DNA from 2 places in the Virgibacillus proomii genome. Region 2 is predicted to be linked to the other one. Evidence: riboswitches for the same ligand, from Rfam matches in the RefSeq annotation. Region 2 holds a riboswitch; the other holds the start of a gene.
What was found. Region 2 has a riboswitch for S-adenosylmethionine ahead of BN1066_RS14225 (methionine ABC transporter ATP-binding protein). Riboswitches for the same ligand answer to the same signal wherever they lie in the genome.
Positions count from the first base shown of each region.

Region 1: linked by a shared signal. The riboswitch ahead of BN1066_RS12890 (ABC transporter ATP-binding protein) and the one ahead of BN1066_RS14225 (methionine ABC transporter ATP-binding protein) in region 2 are both predicted to bind S-adenosylmethionine.

Region 1 is NZ_FUFN01000010.1:1,133,982-1,142,301, forward strand. It holds gene BN1066_RS12885 (hypothetical protein) at 223-702, shown strand; SAM riboswitch class I at 1,889-1,996, shown strand; gene BN1066_RS12890 (ABC transporter ATP-binding protein) at 2,410-3,435, shown strand; gene BN1066_RS12895 (ABC transporter ATP-binding protein) at 3,416-4,348, shown strand; gene opp4B (oligopeptide ABC transporter permease) at 4,353-5,315, shown strand; gene BN1066_RS12905 (ABC transporter permease) at 5,405-6,253, shown strand; gene opp4A (oligopeptide ABC transporter substrate-binding protein) at 6,351-8,168, shown strand.
Region 2 is NZ_FUFN01000010.1:1,430,577-1,438,896, reverse strand. It holds gene BN1066_RS20330 (YuzK family famiily protein) at 71-241, opposite strand; gene BN1066_RS14235 (MetQ/NlpA family ABC transporter substrate-binding protein) at 442-1,269, opposite strand; gene BN1066_RS14230 (methionine ABC transporter permease) at 1,299-1,967, opposite strand; gene BN1066_RS14225 (methionine ABC transporter ATP-binding protein) at 1,957-2,988, opposite strand; SAM riboswitch class I at 3,357-3,467, opposite strand; gene BN1066_RS14220 (thioredoxin family protein) at 3,535-3,852, opposite strand; gene BN1066_RS14215 (toprim domain-containing protein) at 3,875-4,231, opposite strand; gene gcvH (glycine cleavage system protein GcvH) at 4,486-4,860, opposite strand; gene BN1066_RS14205 (arsenate reductase family protein) at 4,933-5,295, opposite strand; gene BN1066_RS14200 (acyl-CoA dehydrogenase family protein) at 5,795-7,579, opposite strand; gene BN1066_RS14195 (acetyl-CoA C-acetyltransferase) at 7,614-8,320, opposite strand, start outside.

The sequences.
Region 1 (8,320 bases), 300 kb from region 2:
CAAGCTAATAAAAACCTAAGAAAAAAGGGAATAATAGTTAGAAGAAAGAAAAAGGCAGCCTTGAATATAATAGGTGACTCGCAGTTAAAACTAGGAAACTTCTAAAAACTTCAGCGCAAACGTTGAGCGGGTTTTCTCCATCCTTATGCTTGACAAATGTTAATAATTGCAAGCTGTTCCGAATAAGCTAGTATAAGAATTATCAGGAGATGGGGGAGCGCGATGAACAAACGAGTCATTCTATTATTTGGAATTATTATGGTTAGTATTTTAGTGATATTGGCTTATCTTATAGTAAAATCATCTCCTGAAAATCAAGCAGAAGAAGCTTGCGAAGAATTTTTTACATATGAACAGCAAGGGGCTTTTTCGAAATCATGGGAAATGCTCCATCCCATTATGAAAGATAAATTTGCGAAAGATACCTATATACAAGATCGCTCAGAAGCAATTATGAACTATTTTGGTGTATTGTACTTTACCTATAGCTTTGGTGAGGTGGAAAAAATAAAGGATTGGGCTCCAACAACGGATGCCGAGCCGATACCAACTGTGTACCGAATTACAGTATCACAACATTTTAATGGGAAATATGGAAATATTACAATCGTTCAAGATGTATATATGACGGAGGTAGAAGGAGAATGGTCGGTTTTATGGGATTATAAAAATGTCGGTGAAAGCAGTCACGAGAGTGAGTAAAAAAATGGGGAGCGGTGGAAATTCAGGGCTATTTTTTGTCTAGTTTCTTCATTAATGTAAACGTTTCCTTTTCGCTATAGAAAATTATAAAACTTTAGGCTTTATCCCGCATGTAAATGCCGTAAGACTCCTGCTTCAAAATCTTGAGTTGATACAATGGGTCAAAGTGGGAGAAAACGGCACCTAAATGCCCGATTGGTTCAAGGGCCTTTAGGTCATACCCTTGTGGTACTAACATTCCGTGTAAAACGCATTCCACGGAATGAAGTTTCACTTTATTGTATAAAAAAACGATAGCTTTTAAAGATTGGGCGATAAGCCAAGTTTTTCTAACCTAAAAACGTACATTTACTCCTTTTCTACGTGTCAAAATGCCTTCCGAATTATATTTACGATACCTGATAAAGTCAGATATTCATATTGCCTCTTTGTGATTAAACATTCACTCTAAAGAAAGACTAAGCTCGTTTGCATGAACAATTGGAACAGTAGAAAAAATTTAGCCTATTCCTAAATCCTTTCGTGCATTTGTATCTATATTTAAATGTTCAATCTTCTTTACATGATACCAAAGCTGTTAACGAACATATCTGCCTCAACTGTAGAATCTCTATAAGAGTTTCCAGGATCATATAGAGTTGTTTCACTGAATTTTCTAGTTTTTCTAATAAATTATCATGAAATCAGATAAAGGGTAATAAATCATCGGTTTTAAATGCTTATTTATACTATCCGTGCTTGAAGAAAGTCTGGAATCATTTTCCCCTAGCTAAAATAACCGCTTTCATTGTTCCCCTTGTATTGAAGATTTATCCCGCATGTAAGATGTCGTATTTTTCTCATTTCAAAATGTGCTATTAATGTTACGACATGATGAGAAAAACGGCATCTAAATACCCGATTCGTTCAACTAACATTCCGTGTAAAAAACATTCCACGGAATGAAGTTTCACTTTATTCCAATGTTACTTGAAAACTATAATATTATTCGTCTGTATTAAAGTATAGTCTTACATTTTTGTTGCAAATATGTTGCAAGACGCATTTTAATATAATCATGCTTACTAGACTATTAATTTTAAATAAAATGATATTAATTAGGAAAAAAGTAAGATAATACAAAAATACTATTTGACAGAAAATAAAATAAGTAATACTATAGTAACAATAATTTAATATACAATACTTCTTATTAAGAGAGGTGGAGGGAATTGGCCCAAAGAAACCTCGGCAACGGGAATGATACTATTCCTGTGCCAAGTCCAACAAGCATTTTATGCTTGATAAATAAGAGGAGACCCCAATGAAATGGTATCTCTTCTTGAAAATATACAAGGGGGGGTATTTTGTTTTTATATGACAAGTAAAGCTAAACATTTAGCACCGAACTAGACTATAAAACTAGAATGGGTTTTTATACTTTAGTCTTTTAATTATTTTGGGATTTAAATGCCAATGAATGACTGCAAATGGCTTATAGCTTTAATTTTCAGACAATTAACGCAAATGAGTTAGATTTTTTAAGAATGTAGCTTTTTTTAAAAAGCAGCATATGATATACTATTCCATTTTTAGATTATTTTAAAAATTTAGGTTTGGTCTGTTTGTTTTAAAGTTGACAGTTATTTTTATAATTATATAGGTCGAAAAATTCCGAAATAATAAAGAATATGGTTAATGCTACTAATTTAAAAAGGAGGGATCAACATGGGCAATAATTTATTAGAAATCAAAAATTTAAAAACTTCTTTCAGAATTAAAGATCATTATTATGCTGCAGTGGACGATGTCTCTTTATTAGTAAATAAAAATGAGACGATGGCGATTGTAGGTGAGTCTGGTTCTGGAAAAAGTGCTTTAGCATTCTCGATAATGAGATTACATAATCGAGCAAAGATAGAAGGAAATATTTACTTCCATGGCCAAGATATTGTTCATTTACCAAATGCAAAATTAAATAAGCTCCGAGGTAATGACATGGCTATGATTTTTCAAGATCCTTTAACAGCATTAAATCCATTGATGACTGTTGGGGAACAAATAGGTGAAGCATTATTACTCCACAATAAGGAACTAACGAAGCAAGAGCGCCAAGATCAGGTTATTAACTTACTAAAACAAGTTGGTATACCTAGACCAACGTATACATGTGAACAATACCCCCATCAATTATCAGGTGGAATGCGACAGCGGGTTATGATTGCAATTGCTATCTCAAATAAACCAAAATTACTAATTGCTGATGAACCTACAACAGCTTTAGACGTAACCATTCAAGCTCAAATATTACGTTTAATCAATGATTTAAAAGACAAGATGAACACAGGTATCATTTTAATAACCCATGATTTAGGGGTTGTGGCAGAGATGGCAGATCGTGTAGCAGTAATGTATGCAGGGCAAGTTGTTGAAGTAGCAAATGTACAAACACTGTTTAAAAACCCTCTACATCCATATACTAGATCGTTGTTAAACTCCATACCAAATACAGATCAAGTAAACGATAAGCTTCATGTTATTCAAGGAATTGTACCTTCCTTGCAAAATCTACCGCGTGAAGGGTGTCGGTTTGCTGCACGAATTCCGTGGGTAGAGAGAACAGCTCACGAATCGGACCCGAAATTGCGTGAAGTCGCTCCTGATCATTTTGTTCGCTGTACGTGTTATCAACACTTTTACTTCCCAGAGGAACAAAATAAGGAGGTGTTTGGTAATGGCACTTTTAGAAGTTAAAGATTTAAAAGTCCATTTTCCAATTCGAGGAGGAGTCTTAAATCGGAAAATTGACGAGATCAAGGCTGTAGACGGAGTTTCATTTTCTATTGAACAAGGAAAAACATATGGTCTTGTAGGTGAATCAGGATCAGGTAAAACAACAACAGGACGTGCGATTATTGGATTAAATCATGTCACGAGCGGAAATATACGATTTTCTGGTGTTGATTTAACGAACTTAAGATCAAACCGAAGGGATATTCGGAAAGAAATTCAGATGATCTTTCAAGATCCTTACTCTTCCTTAAATCCCAAAAAAAGAGTATTCGATATTGTTGCAGAACCGCTACGCAACTTTGAAAGATTATCAAAAGTGGAAGAAAGAAAACGAGTACAAGAATTGCTGGAACATGTTGGCTTAAGCCCAGAAAGCATTTTTAAATATCCACACCAATTTTCAGGTGGACAACGGCAACGAATTGGAATTGCCCGAGCGATTGCATTAAAGCCAAAATTAATTATAGCAGATGAGCCAGTATCTGCTCTGGATGTATCGGTTCAAGCTCAAGTTCTAAATTTTCTAAAGGATATTCAAAAGGATTTAAATTTAACGTATCTTTTCATTAGTCATGACCTAGGTATTGTAAAACATATGTGTGATGAAATAGGCATCATGTACAAAGGACGTTATGTAGAAGAGGGTTCTAGGGATGACATTTTTTATAATCCTCAACATATTTATACAAAACGTCTCATTGCGGCGATTCCGGATATCGATCCTTTTAAGCGACAAAAACTACAGAAATGGCGAGATGAAGTAGAAAAAGAATATAAGAAACATTATGATGATTATTTTGATCATGAAGGCTTGGCTTACGGTTTACGGAGTATATCCAATACTCATTTAGTAGCTTTGCCGCAGAAAGGTTGATAACATGTGGAAATTTACTGTTAGACGACTATTGATTACGATGCCGCAAATCATTTTGTTAAGTGTATTAGTTTTTATTATGGCACAAATGATGCCTGGAGATGCATTATCAGGTTTAATCGATCCGAATATCGATCCAGCTGCTATGGAAGAGCAACGGGAAAAATTGGGACTTAATGATCCTTGGTATGAGCAATATGCTGATTGGTTTACTTCAGCCTTGCAAGGAGATTTAGGGCAATCTTTTCGCTTTAAAATGCCGGTTGAAAAATTAATTGGAGAGCGACTTGTTAATACCTTTTGGCTTTCTTTAGTAACGTTAATTTTCACTTATATTATAGCTATTCCTCTTGGTATTATAAGCGGTCGTTATAATGATACTTTACGTGATCAATTAATCTCCGGATATACGTATATTGGGTTTGCAACACCGTTATTTATTTTTGCACTTGTCATGCTGTGGCTATTTGGGTATACACTTGGCTGGTTTCCTACAGGCGGAAGCGTTGAGCCAGGGTTAGAGCCCGGGTCATTTGCTTATATCATGAGCAAGTTTAATCATCTATTATTGCCTGCAATTTCTATGGCATTAATTACGACTGTAAATACAGTACAGTATTTGCGAAGTGAAATTATTGACACGAAACAAAAAGACTTTATCATCACAGCCCGAGCTAAAGGTGCTTCGGAGTCACGAGTTTATAACAAGCATATTTTGCGAAACTCTTTACTGCCAATAGCCGCATATTTTGGCTTTGAAATTACTGGCTTAATTGGTGGAACTGTTTTTATTGAGACGATTTATAGTTATCCCGGAATGGGATTATTATTTATGGAATCTGTCTTACAACGCGATTATAGTGTCGTAACATCTGTTGTCTTATTATTCGGAATTGCTTCTATTTTAGGTGCGCTTTTATCAGATATTATTTTAAGTTTAGTGGATCCTAGGATACGAATTAAGTAAATTTATTTGGTTATCTAACATGGAGGTGATATGGTTTGGAACATACAAACATCAACATTATTCATACAGATACAGAAAAAGCCCCTTCGATGATAAGCATTATTTGGCGAGAAATTGTCCGGGATAAAATTGCACTTCTTTCATTATTATTTCTTGTGATCATTACAGCATTTGTCTATGGTATTTCTTTATTTTTAAACCAAGAGGAAATTGTTAAAGTTGATTTATTTGCCATTAACCAACCTCCGTCTTCTGAATTTTGGCTGGGAACCGATTATGGTGGACGGGATATCTTTGGACAGCTCATTATCGGAACACGCAACTCTTTATCAATTGGTATATTAGTAACATTGATGACAGGGAGTATTGGTGTTGTTTATGGATTGGTTTCTGGTTATTATGGTGGAACCATCGACAATATAATGATGCGAATTGTTGATTTCTTCTTAATCTTACCCTTTTTAATGATTGTTATTGTATTTGTAGCAATTGTGCCCAAGTATAGCATATGGTCATTTTCTTTAATTATGACAGCTTTTTTATGGATGGGAATAGCTCGTTTAATTCGTTCAAAGGCATTGCAAGAAAGAGAGTTGGACTATGCCCAAGCTTCCAAAACATTAGGTACACCAGATTGGAAGATTATGTTTACGCAAGTACTACCAAACTTAAGTTCAATTATCATAGTAACGATGACGTTAAACTTAGCTGCTAATATTGGTCTGGAATCCGGGCTTTCCTTTTTAGGTTTTGGATTTCCTGAATCAACTCCAAGTCTCGGGACATTGTTAGGATATGCGCGAAATCCACAAACGTTAGAGTTAAGATGGTGGATTTGGTTGCCGGCTGCGGTAATGGTTTTCCTATTGATGTTGGCTGTTCGAAATGTTGGAGAGGCTTTAAAACGTGCAACGGATGCCCGACAACGTAGAGGCTGATAAAAAACACGTAATTTTTTAAGCTACTTACATCATAGGATGATGTTAAGTATAGATGACGTCAACATGACGTGAATTAAAAAAGGAGGTTTATTTTATGAAAAAAAGAAATTGGCGTTTCATGCTATATGCATGTATGCTAGGATTATTGCTTGCTCTAGTAGCATGTAACAGCGATGATAAAAGCAAGTCAGACAAATCTGGCGATAAGAAGTCAGAAAAAAACGGTGAACAAGTATTTTCGATTGAGGATTTTAATGTAGAGAAGAAAAATGAAGGTGAAGCGATAGACGGAGGTCATTTTAAATACGGTCTCGTTACAGATACGGCTTTTGAGGGATTATTAAACTTTAATTTTTACTCAGGTGAACATGATGATGAAATTATCAAATGGTTTGATGAGTCGTTATTAGCTGCTGATAAAAATCATAATTTAACACAAGATGGAGCTGCAACATTTGAAATAGACGACAGTGGGAAAGTGTTTACTTTTAAGATTCGGGATAATGTGAATTGGCATGATGGAAAACCGGTAACTGCCGAAGATTGGGCCTTTGCCCATGAAGTTATTGCAGATCCCGATTATACGGGTGTTCGCTATGGTGAAGATTTTACCATTATTGAAGGAATGGAAGAGTATCATAGTGGCAAAGCGGATTCTATTTCAGGGATTGAAGTGATCAATGACAAAACATTGAAAATAACGTATAAACAAGCATCACCGTCTTTATTAAGTGGAGGTATTTGGTCTTATGCTTTACCGAAACATATTTTTAAGGATATTCCGGTAGCAAAAATGACTGAATCACCAGAAGTACGGGAAAAGCCAATTGGCTTTGGTCCGTTTAAAGTAGAGAGTATTACTCCGGGAGAAGCTGTCGTGCTTACGAAAAACGAAGATTACTGGCAGGGAGAACCGAAATTAGATAAGGTGACGGTTAAAGTAGTAAATCCAAAAACGGTTGTCCAAGCGTTGAAAACGGGAGAAGTGGACACAGTTGATAAATTTCCAGTTGATCAATATCCGGATAACGCCAATATGTCAAATGTTGAGTTTTTAGGAAATATTGACATGGCTTATTCCTATATTGGCTTTAAATTAGGAACATGGGATAAAAAGAAGAAAGAAGTCAAGCCTGACCCGAATAAGAAAATGGCAGATGTGAATTTGCGTAAGGCGATGTGGCATGCGATTGACAACGAAGCTGTGGGAAAACAGTTTTATAATGGTTTACGCTGGAATGCTACTACCTTAATTCCACCGTCACATCCGAACTTCCATGATCAAGAAAACCCGGGACTAGCATATGATCCGGAAAAAGCAAAGAAAATTTTGGATGAGGCAGGCTATAAGGATGTAAATAACGATGGTATGCGAGAAAATCCGGATGGGGAAGAACTAGTGATTAACTTCGCTTCGATGTCCGGTGGGGATACTGCTGAACCAGTTGCTAATTATTATATTCAGGCTTGGAAAGAAGTAGGGCTAAATGTACAATTGCTGGACGGTCGCTTGCATGAATTTAACTCCTTTTATGATCGAATCGGCAATACTGGAGAAGATGATCCGAAGATTGATGTTTATATGGCGGCATGGGGCGTAGCAACAGATGTGAATCCTGCTGGTTTATACGGTCGCGATGCATTATTTAACTATACGCGTTATGCAAGTGAAGAAAATGATAAGTTGTTAGCTGAAGGTGCATCCGAAAAAGCGATGGATCAAAAGTATCGTCAGAAAGTGTATAAAGAATGGCAGCAATTAATGGTAGATGAAGTTCCAGTTATTCCAACCCATTATCGCGCTGTCGTCGTACCTGTTAATAATCGTGTTTTAAATTATACAATAGAGTATTATGGATTAAAGCGGCATGAAATTGCTGTAACCAAAGAAGAACCAATGAAAGCAGAATAACATATATTTAGGCAGTCTGTTTGTAATATTCGACAGACTGCCTATTTTTATTGCTCAGGAAACTTTCCGTTTGTCCGCTGCTATTCGAGCCCTTCTAGCTTTTGTTCTTCTGGAATATGGCCCCAATCCATGAAAGGCATACTGCTGACATT
Region 2 (8,320 bases):
TATGCTTTCATCTCACATAAGCGCCGTTCTTTGCCATTTATCTATCGAAGCTTTTTCAATCTATAGCTAACTATCCATAAAGCTGATGATTATACTCAGCAGCGAAATGTTTACACTTCCGATGTTCTCTCTGACGTTTCCTTTCAACTGCCATACGCTTATCAAGCTTTCGTTCATATTCGGCATAGCCAATATGATGTGACTGCTGCATGGCTTTTTCCATTTCCAAAGTGTAATTCATTTTTATTCCACTATTAATAGGGAATCATCCTTTCTTGTTTCTTACATTCAATAGCCTAACACAGAACAAGTTCCCTGCACAAAGTGGATTTAAACGTATAATAGCACATATCATTGCTTATTTTCTGTTACATGAAATGAAATCCATTCGGTTCATAAAGATACGGTCACTCACGATTATATACGCTGACTTACTTTCAACTATTTTTTCCCGCCTACTGGTACAACCGCACCTTCGTATTTTTCTTCAATAAACTTCTGAATTTTTTCAGATTGTAATACTTCCACTAGCTTATTTAATGCTTGGTTATCCTTATCTTCTTTTTTTACTGCGAGTACATTCACGTATGGAGAATCCTCATCTTCAATAAACAAACCGTCTTTTGTCGGTTTTAGCCCGGCACCGATCGCATAGTTTGTATTGATTACGACTAATGCATTTTCTTCTGTTTCGTAAAATTCCGGAAGCATTGCTGCCTCATATTTAGGGGTAAATTTTAAGTTTTTTGGATTTTCTACAATATCATCAATTGTTGCTGCTGACTTTTCAACAGATTCATTCAGTTTAATTAGTCCTTGTTTTTCGAATAAAGTGAGTACACGACCGTGATCAGGTACAGAGTTACTCAAAATGACTTCTGTCCCATCAGGAATTTTATCTACACTCTTTATTCCCTTTGAATAAACACCAATTGGCTCGATATGGATTCCATCAATATAATCTAACTCATATCCTGTATCACTAATGGTCTGTTTTAGAAATGGTATATGTTGAAAATAATTCGCATCTAATTTTCCGCTTGCTAAATCATCATTTGGTAATACATAATCCTCATATTCTTGAATTTCTAATGTAATACCTTCTTTTTCTAATATCGGCTTTGCCTCTTCTAAAATCTCAGCATGCGGAACACTGGATGCTCCGACCTTTATCGTATTTTTATCAGATGCCTCCTTATCATTCCCACAAGCCGCTAACACAGTTCCTAAACCAATTACTAACAAAACGGAAATAATTATCTTTTTCATTCTTTTCGCTCCTTATTCTTCTGTGATTGTTATCTTTTATCTAATTTTCGAGTGATAAAATCGCCAATAAACTGAAATAGGAAGACAATGATGACAATAAGTATCGAACAGATCAATACGATATCAAAATCTCTTCGCTGAAAGCCAGAATAATAAGCATAGCTTCCAAGTCCACCTGCACCGATTGCACCTGCCATTGCTGTATAACCAATTAAAGCAATCGCGGTAACTGTAATTCCTGATACTAAAGCTGGCATGGATTCTGGCAAGAGCACTTTAAAAATAATGGTTCTGGTTTTTGCGCCCATCGCTTTTGCTGCTTCTACTACTCCTTTATCTACTTCTCGTAAAGCTATCTCAACCAACCTGCCATAGAATGGGGCAGCACCAATGATGAGTGCAGGTAAAGCAGCGTTTGGCCCCCGAGTGGTACCAACTAACAAGTTTGTAAATGGGAACAGCAATAGGATTAAGATAATAAACGGGATAGCTCGAAACACATTTACAAACGTGGCAGTAATAAAGTTAATCATTTTATTTTCCCACAGCCCGTCTTTACTCGTGAGAAATAATAATAATCCTAATAGTATCCCAAAGATGAACGTACCGAATAATGCGATAATCGTCATATAAAATGTTTCATAGGTTGCAACTGCAAAATCTTCTATTTTTATGGTTGGAAACAATTCAGTCAGCATCACGTACAACCTCCAATTCGACTGAGGTTTCATTTTGCACATAGATGATTGCCTCTGTTACCTCATCTGGATCGCCACTCATTTGAATAAATAGTGTTCCGTATGCACCAGCCTGAGTACGAGTAATCTTTCCTTGTAGAATACTAATCTCGATATCATATGTTTTAACCAGTTTGCTGATTAAGGCATCATTTGTCGTCTCGCCGACAAAATGCAATCTGATTATTTTTCCATGCTTATACGTATTGATTAGATAGTCTAAATCATAATCTTCTTCATCGTATCCCATGATTTGTTGAACGAATTTTTGGGTAACTGGACTTTTAGGTTGAGAAAACACATTTAACACATTTCCTTTTTCAACAATTTTCCCATTTTCCATCACAGCAACGTTTTTACAAATCTTCCGAATAACATGCATTTCATGAGTAATTAAAATAATCGTTAAACCTAATTGCTTGTTAATATCTACTAATAATTCCAATATTGAATTTGTCGTTTCAGGATCTAAAGCAGATGTTGCTTCGTCACAAAGCAGCACAGAAGGCTTGTTTGCTAATGCGCGTGCAATACCAACACGTTGCTTCTGTCCGCCGCTTAATTGCGCAGGATAAGCCTTTTCTTTTCCTGTTAGCCCGACTAAATCAATTAATGATTGAACTCGTTTTTTTCTTTCTTCCTTGCCAATACCAGCAATTTCTAGCGGAAATGCAATATTGTCTTCTACCGTACGTGACCAAAGCAAATTAAAATGTTGAAACACCATTCCTATATCCTGTCTAGCTACCCGTAATTTATTCTTACTGAGTGCTGTAATTTCTTGATCATTGATAAAAATTCGCCCACTTGTTGGTTCTTCGAGACGGTTTAAGAGACGGACAAAGGTACTCTTTCCAGCACCACTATAACCGATAACACCAAAGATATCTCCTTGATCAATCGAAAGGGTTAAATCATCAACAGCTGTTGTTTTTGTCTTGTTTGCAGTAAAAATCTTACTCAAACCCTCAATCGATATCACGCCTACTCCTCCTTCTTTTCGCATCGTACTTATTATGCTCTATGTGGCTTAGAAAAACTTGGCTTGTCGCCAAGTCTTTAGCGAAAGCTATAGTTTTTCTTATACTATAAAGTGAAACTCATTCAGTAGGAGTTTGCTTCCCTCTCCTACTGAATATTAGTACCGCAAGGGTATGACCTAAAGGCCCTTAAACGAATCGGGCATTTAGGTGCCGTTTTCTCCCACTTAGGCCCTTTGCATCAACTCAAGATTTTGTCTTACGGCAACTTACATGCGGGATAAACCTAAAAAACTTTATACTTTCCTATAGTGAAATAAAAACGCCTTTCTGTAAGAGAACAGAAAGACGTATGTTTGTCATTTATGTCCCCTCATCTATCAAAGCTAAAGCTTTGCAGGAATTAGCACCTTTCAAACAAAGAAGTTTGAAGGTTGCCGCGGGTTCACTGGGCCAGTCCCTCCACCGCTCAAGATAAGAGTTAAACAATATTTAATTTGAATAAACCATATAATAGCATGCTCTCGTTAACTCTGTCAACGTATTTCTTATTTTTTATGAGTGAATATTTCCGGTCTATACATTATTAAATAGTGATAAATATTTGCTATATTTTTAAATGCATAGATTTTCTCCATTATTTCTCCATCTTTTTTAATGAGTAAGCATGGAACGCTTTGAATTTGGTAATTCTGCATAAAATCGGGGTAAAAAGATGCATTCATTTCGATGAAAATCTCCTGCTGTTGCATTGCTTCAATTTTTTTAAGCATGCCTCTAGCAACATGACATGTCCCGCAAAATGGAGTGAATATATAAAGCAAATAATTATCTTTTTGTAATTGTTCTTTCGTTACCTGTTGCAAACGATCACCTTTTTAATAAGAGTTAAATCAAGAAAATCGGATTAACAGCAATGCTTTTGCTTACCAGTACTTGAGCTAAAATATTCTCAGGGGTTGTTGCTACTTCTCGGTATTCACTGCTAATATGCAGATGCTTTGCATGTGGCAATTCTCTAGCTAACTGTTTGCGCAGCTTTATTCCAGAAGGATCTTCATCAACGAAAATATATACATCCTTTTCATCTAGCTGGTAATCCTCTAACAATTGATCAAACCGTTCTATACCAAGTGTTCCATTTGTACAAACAATCGTTAAATCCTCTGTTATAACTTTATTTACTTGCTTTTTATCTGTTAACCCTTCGACAATTAAAATTTTTTCTGATTCATCTGGTATCATCACATAGCACTCCTTGGGAAATCAAGCGATATGCTTTCACTTCTTGCATTAGAAGGTGAGTAATCATTTATGAAACCAAACGGTCCATTTGCCTAATTAGCGCATATTCCCTTTATTTTCTCTACCAAATTGTACATTCGCTTTTTATTATATGGTGAAACACAGCTATTTAGTGATTGATTGCCTTTGGTAAAATTTCTATATTAAAAAGCTGATTGCAATCCTTTGCACATCAGCTATTATTCTTTGTTTTATTATTCACTTATCATTTCTTCGTATGCTTCAGCAGTTAATAAGTCATCCAGTTCACTTGTCGGCTCTACGACTACCATCCATGCTTTTTCATACGGAGACTCATTAACAAGTTCCGGGCTGTCTTCTAGCTCTTCATTTACTTCGACAACCTTTCCACTAATTGGCGCATACAGTTCGGAAACCGTTTTCACAGATTCAACACTGCCAAATGGCTCATTTATTTCCAATTCATCACCAGGCTCAGGAAGCTCTACAAATACGATATCACCAAGTTCATCTTGAGCAAAATCTGTAATTCCAATTCTTACTTTTCCATCTTCTTTTTTTACCCATTCATGTTCTTTTGAATATAATAGTTCCTTTGGTACGCTCACGTTTATCCCTCCAAAAGTTTACTCCACTTTCACTATACAAGGTTAATCAATTTTTATCCAGTATTTCTTTTTTCATTCAGCCAGCCAATTTTCTTCAAACATGTCTTCCTTAAATCCCACGGTTACCTTCGAACCATCCGTTACAATTGGTCGTTTAATTAACATGCCATCCGAGGCTAATATTTCTGCCATTTCTTCGTCTGTTGCGTCTTTAATCTTATCTTTTATATTCAGTTCTCGATACTTTTTACCACTCGTATTGAAAAATTTTTTTGCGGGTAACCCGCTTTTATCGATGAGTGTAAGGAGTTCATTTTTACTTGGCGGACTTTCCACAATATGTATTGGCTCATAGCTTATTTCTTTATCATCGAGCCACTTTTTTGCTTTTTTACATGTTCCACAATTTGGGTACCAATAAAAGGTTAACGTCATTGTTAAAACCTCCCTTTCATCATTAACTACAAAAGGATGCTCAAAAAGTCAGATTAGAAAAACTTGGCTTGTCGTCAAGTCTTTATGGCGAAAGCTACCGTTTTTCTTATAACCATAAGGTTTTATACTTTCCTATAGTGTAAAAAAGGGAACGGCTTTCCCTTGTCTCTGTTTCTATACTATGCATATATCAAATGCCATTTTACTTGTTGAAACAGTGTCGACTAAAATGTTTCGGTTATTTTTATCTTCTTTTTGAACATATACTATTATTATAGCAAAATCATGAACGAAAATACGAATGAAATGACAAATAATGAAATCTTGGTACTTCTTGCATTTAATTTTAAAAAGCGTATACAGCGAAACTTAGCTTTTAGAACTAATCCCTCGCTTATACATAAAGCTTAAAATCGATATTCGACACCAATTCATTTCAAATTTTTACACATGTAAAAAAGCTGCTGTCTTCTAAAAGGCAGCAGCTTTTCTTTCTGTTTTACAGTACATATTTTTCTTCTTCAATAATTACAGCAGCAATCTCGCGCTTTTTCGCTATAACGTTTACAGGTGTGTGTCTTGTTAGTTTGCGTAAAGAAGAAAGCAACATTCGTAATGTATCTCCTTCTTCTACAGCGATTAATGTTTCTTTTGCATCCGCTTCAATTCGGTTAAATGCTTCTTGAACATAAACTTGTGTGTAAAGGAGCTTCTGCTTATTCTTTTCTTTCCCTGTTTTTTGTATTGCCTTTTCGGTACGAAGGATGGCAGACTCCATATTGTAAACTTCAGCAACCATATCAGCCAAGTTTACTAGAATCTCTTGCTCCTTTTCGATCTGCTGCATATACTTTTGCGCCGCTAACCCAGCGACCATTAATACAATTTTCTTCGCATTTTTTAATAAATACTTTTCTTGTTCCAATGTTTCCGTACCTACTTCTTCTGGCATAAGCATCATTAATTCTTCTTGCAGGCTTTGAGCTTTTTGTAAAAGTGGCAGCTCACCTTTTAATGCTTTTTTCAATAGTGTGCCAGGAACTAGCAAACGGTTTATTTCGTTCGTTCCCTCAAAGATACGGTTAATTCGTGAATCGCGGTACATACGCTCAACTTCATACTCTTGCATAAATCCATAGCCGCCATGTAATTGTACAGCTTCATCTGCTACATAATCAAGCAACTCCGTACACATATATTTGTTCATGGAACATTCAATTTGGTACTCAGCAATTGCTCTAGCAACCTCTCTCCCATCATTTAGTTGTTCCTCTGTAAGTGCACCCATCCGCTGCTCAAATAAACCAACCGTACGATAAACAGCACTCTCATTAGCATACGTTTCACTAGCCATCGTAGCCAGCTTTTCCTGTGTTAATGAAAAGCTGGAAATCGGCTGATTAAATTGTTTACGTTCATTCACATATTTGGTTGCTAATTCCAAACCTATTTTAGCCCCGCCGACACCACCAATTGCCAGCTTATAACGACCCACATTTAAAATATTAAATGCAATGATGTGTCCGCGTCCTTTTTCACCCAGTAAATTTTCAACCGGAACCTCAGCATCTTCTAAAATTAAAGTACGTGTAGAAGAACTTTTTATTCCCATCTTCTTTTCTTCAGGTCCAGTTGAAACGCCCGGAAATTCTCTTTCAACAATAAATGCTGAAAAATGTTCCCCATCAATTTTAGCGTAGACAATAAATACATCTGCAAATGCAGAGTTCGTAATCCACTGCTTTTCCCCATTTAGAATATAATGTGTTCCAGCATCATTTAACTTTGCTGTTGCTTTTGCTCCTAAAGCATCTGACCCTGAACCAGGCTCTGTTAATGCATATGCAGCTAGCAATTCACCCGTCGCAAGCTTTGGCAAATACTTCTTTTTTTGCTTATCACTTCCGAAGAATACGATTGGTAATGTACCAATACCAACATGTGCACCATGCGTGACAGAAAAACCGCCCGCACGTGCAAATTTTTCGGTGATCAAAGAAGAACTGATTTTATCAAGTGCCAAGCCCCCGTATTCTTCAGGTATGTCCGCACCCAATAATCCGAGTTCTCCTGCTTTTTTCAATAACTCCACCGAATATTCAAACTCATGATTTTCTAAGTTATCGACTTTTGGCAACACTTCACCTGCAACAAATTCTGCCGTTGTCTTGGCAATCATTTTATGCTCATCATTAAAATCCTCTGGTGTAATAACATCATTTGCCGTTAAATCTTCAACTAAAAAACCGCCGCCTTTAAATACTTTTTCCTTTGTTTCACTCATTTTCTCTACCCCTTTTCTAGCTTATTTATAGATTTTAGATCAGTTCAAATACCCCTGCTGCTCCCATGCCGCCACCTATACACATCGTAACAACCCCAAATTGAACTTGTTTGCGCTTCATCTCATGCATTAAGGTAAGCGTCAGTTTCGTGCCTGTCATGCCTAATGGATGACCAAGTGCAATCGCTCCGCCATTTACATTCACTTTATCAATATCTAAGTCCAGCTCTTGAATAACACGTACAGCTTGCGAAGCAAACGCTTCATTTAATTCAAACAGACCGATATCCGATAACTCAAGTCCAGCAATTTGTAGCGCCTTAGGAACAGCGGCAATTGGTCCTACCCCCATAATCTCTGGTTCTACTCCTGCTACAGCAAACGATCTAAATTTAACTATTGGTGTTAACCCCTCTGCTTCAGCTTTATCATGATCCATCACTAATACCGAAGCTGCTCCATCACTCATTTGCGAAGAATTTCCAGCGGTTACTGTTCCTTTCACATGAAACGCCGGTCTCAGCTTTCTCAGCACTTCCATCGAGGTGTCCGGACGAACTCCTTCATCCATGGAAAATGTAATCGTTTTTTCTTGTGGCTTGTTTTTATCATTAAGGAAGCGATGCGTTATTTCTACAGGTACAATTTCGTCGTTAAATTTCCCTTCTTCAATCGCTTTTGCAGCTCGTTCATGACTCCTTACAGCGAACGCATCTTGAGCTTCTCTAGAAATTTGAAAGC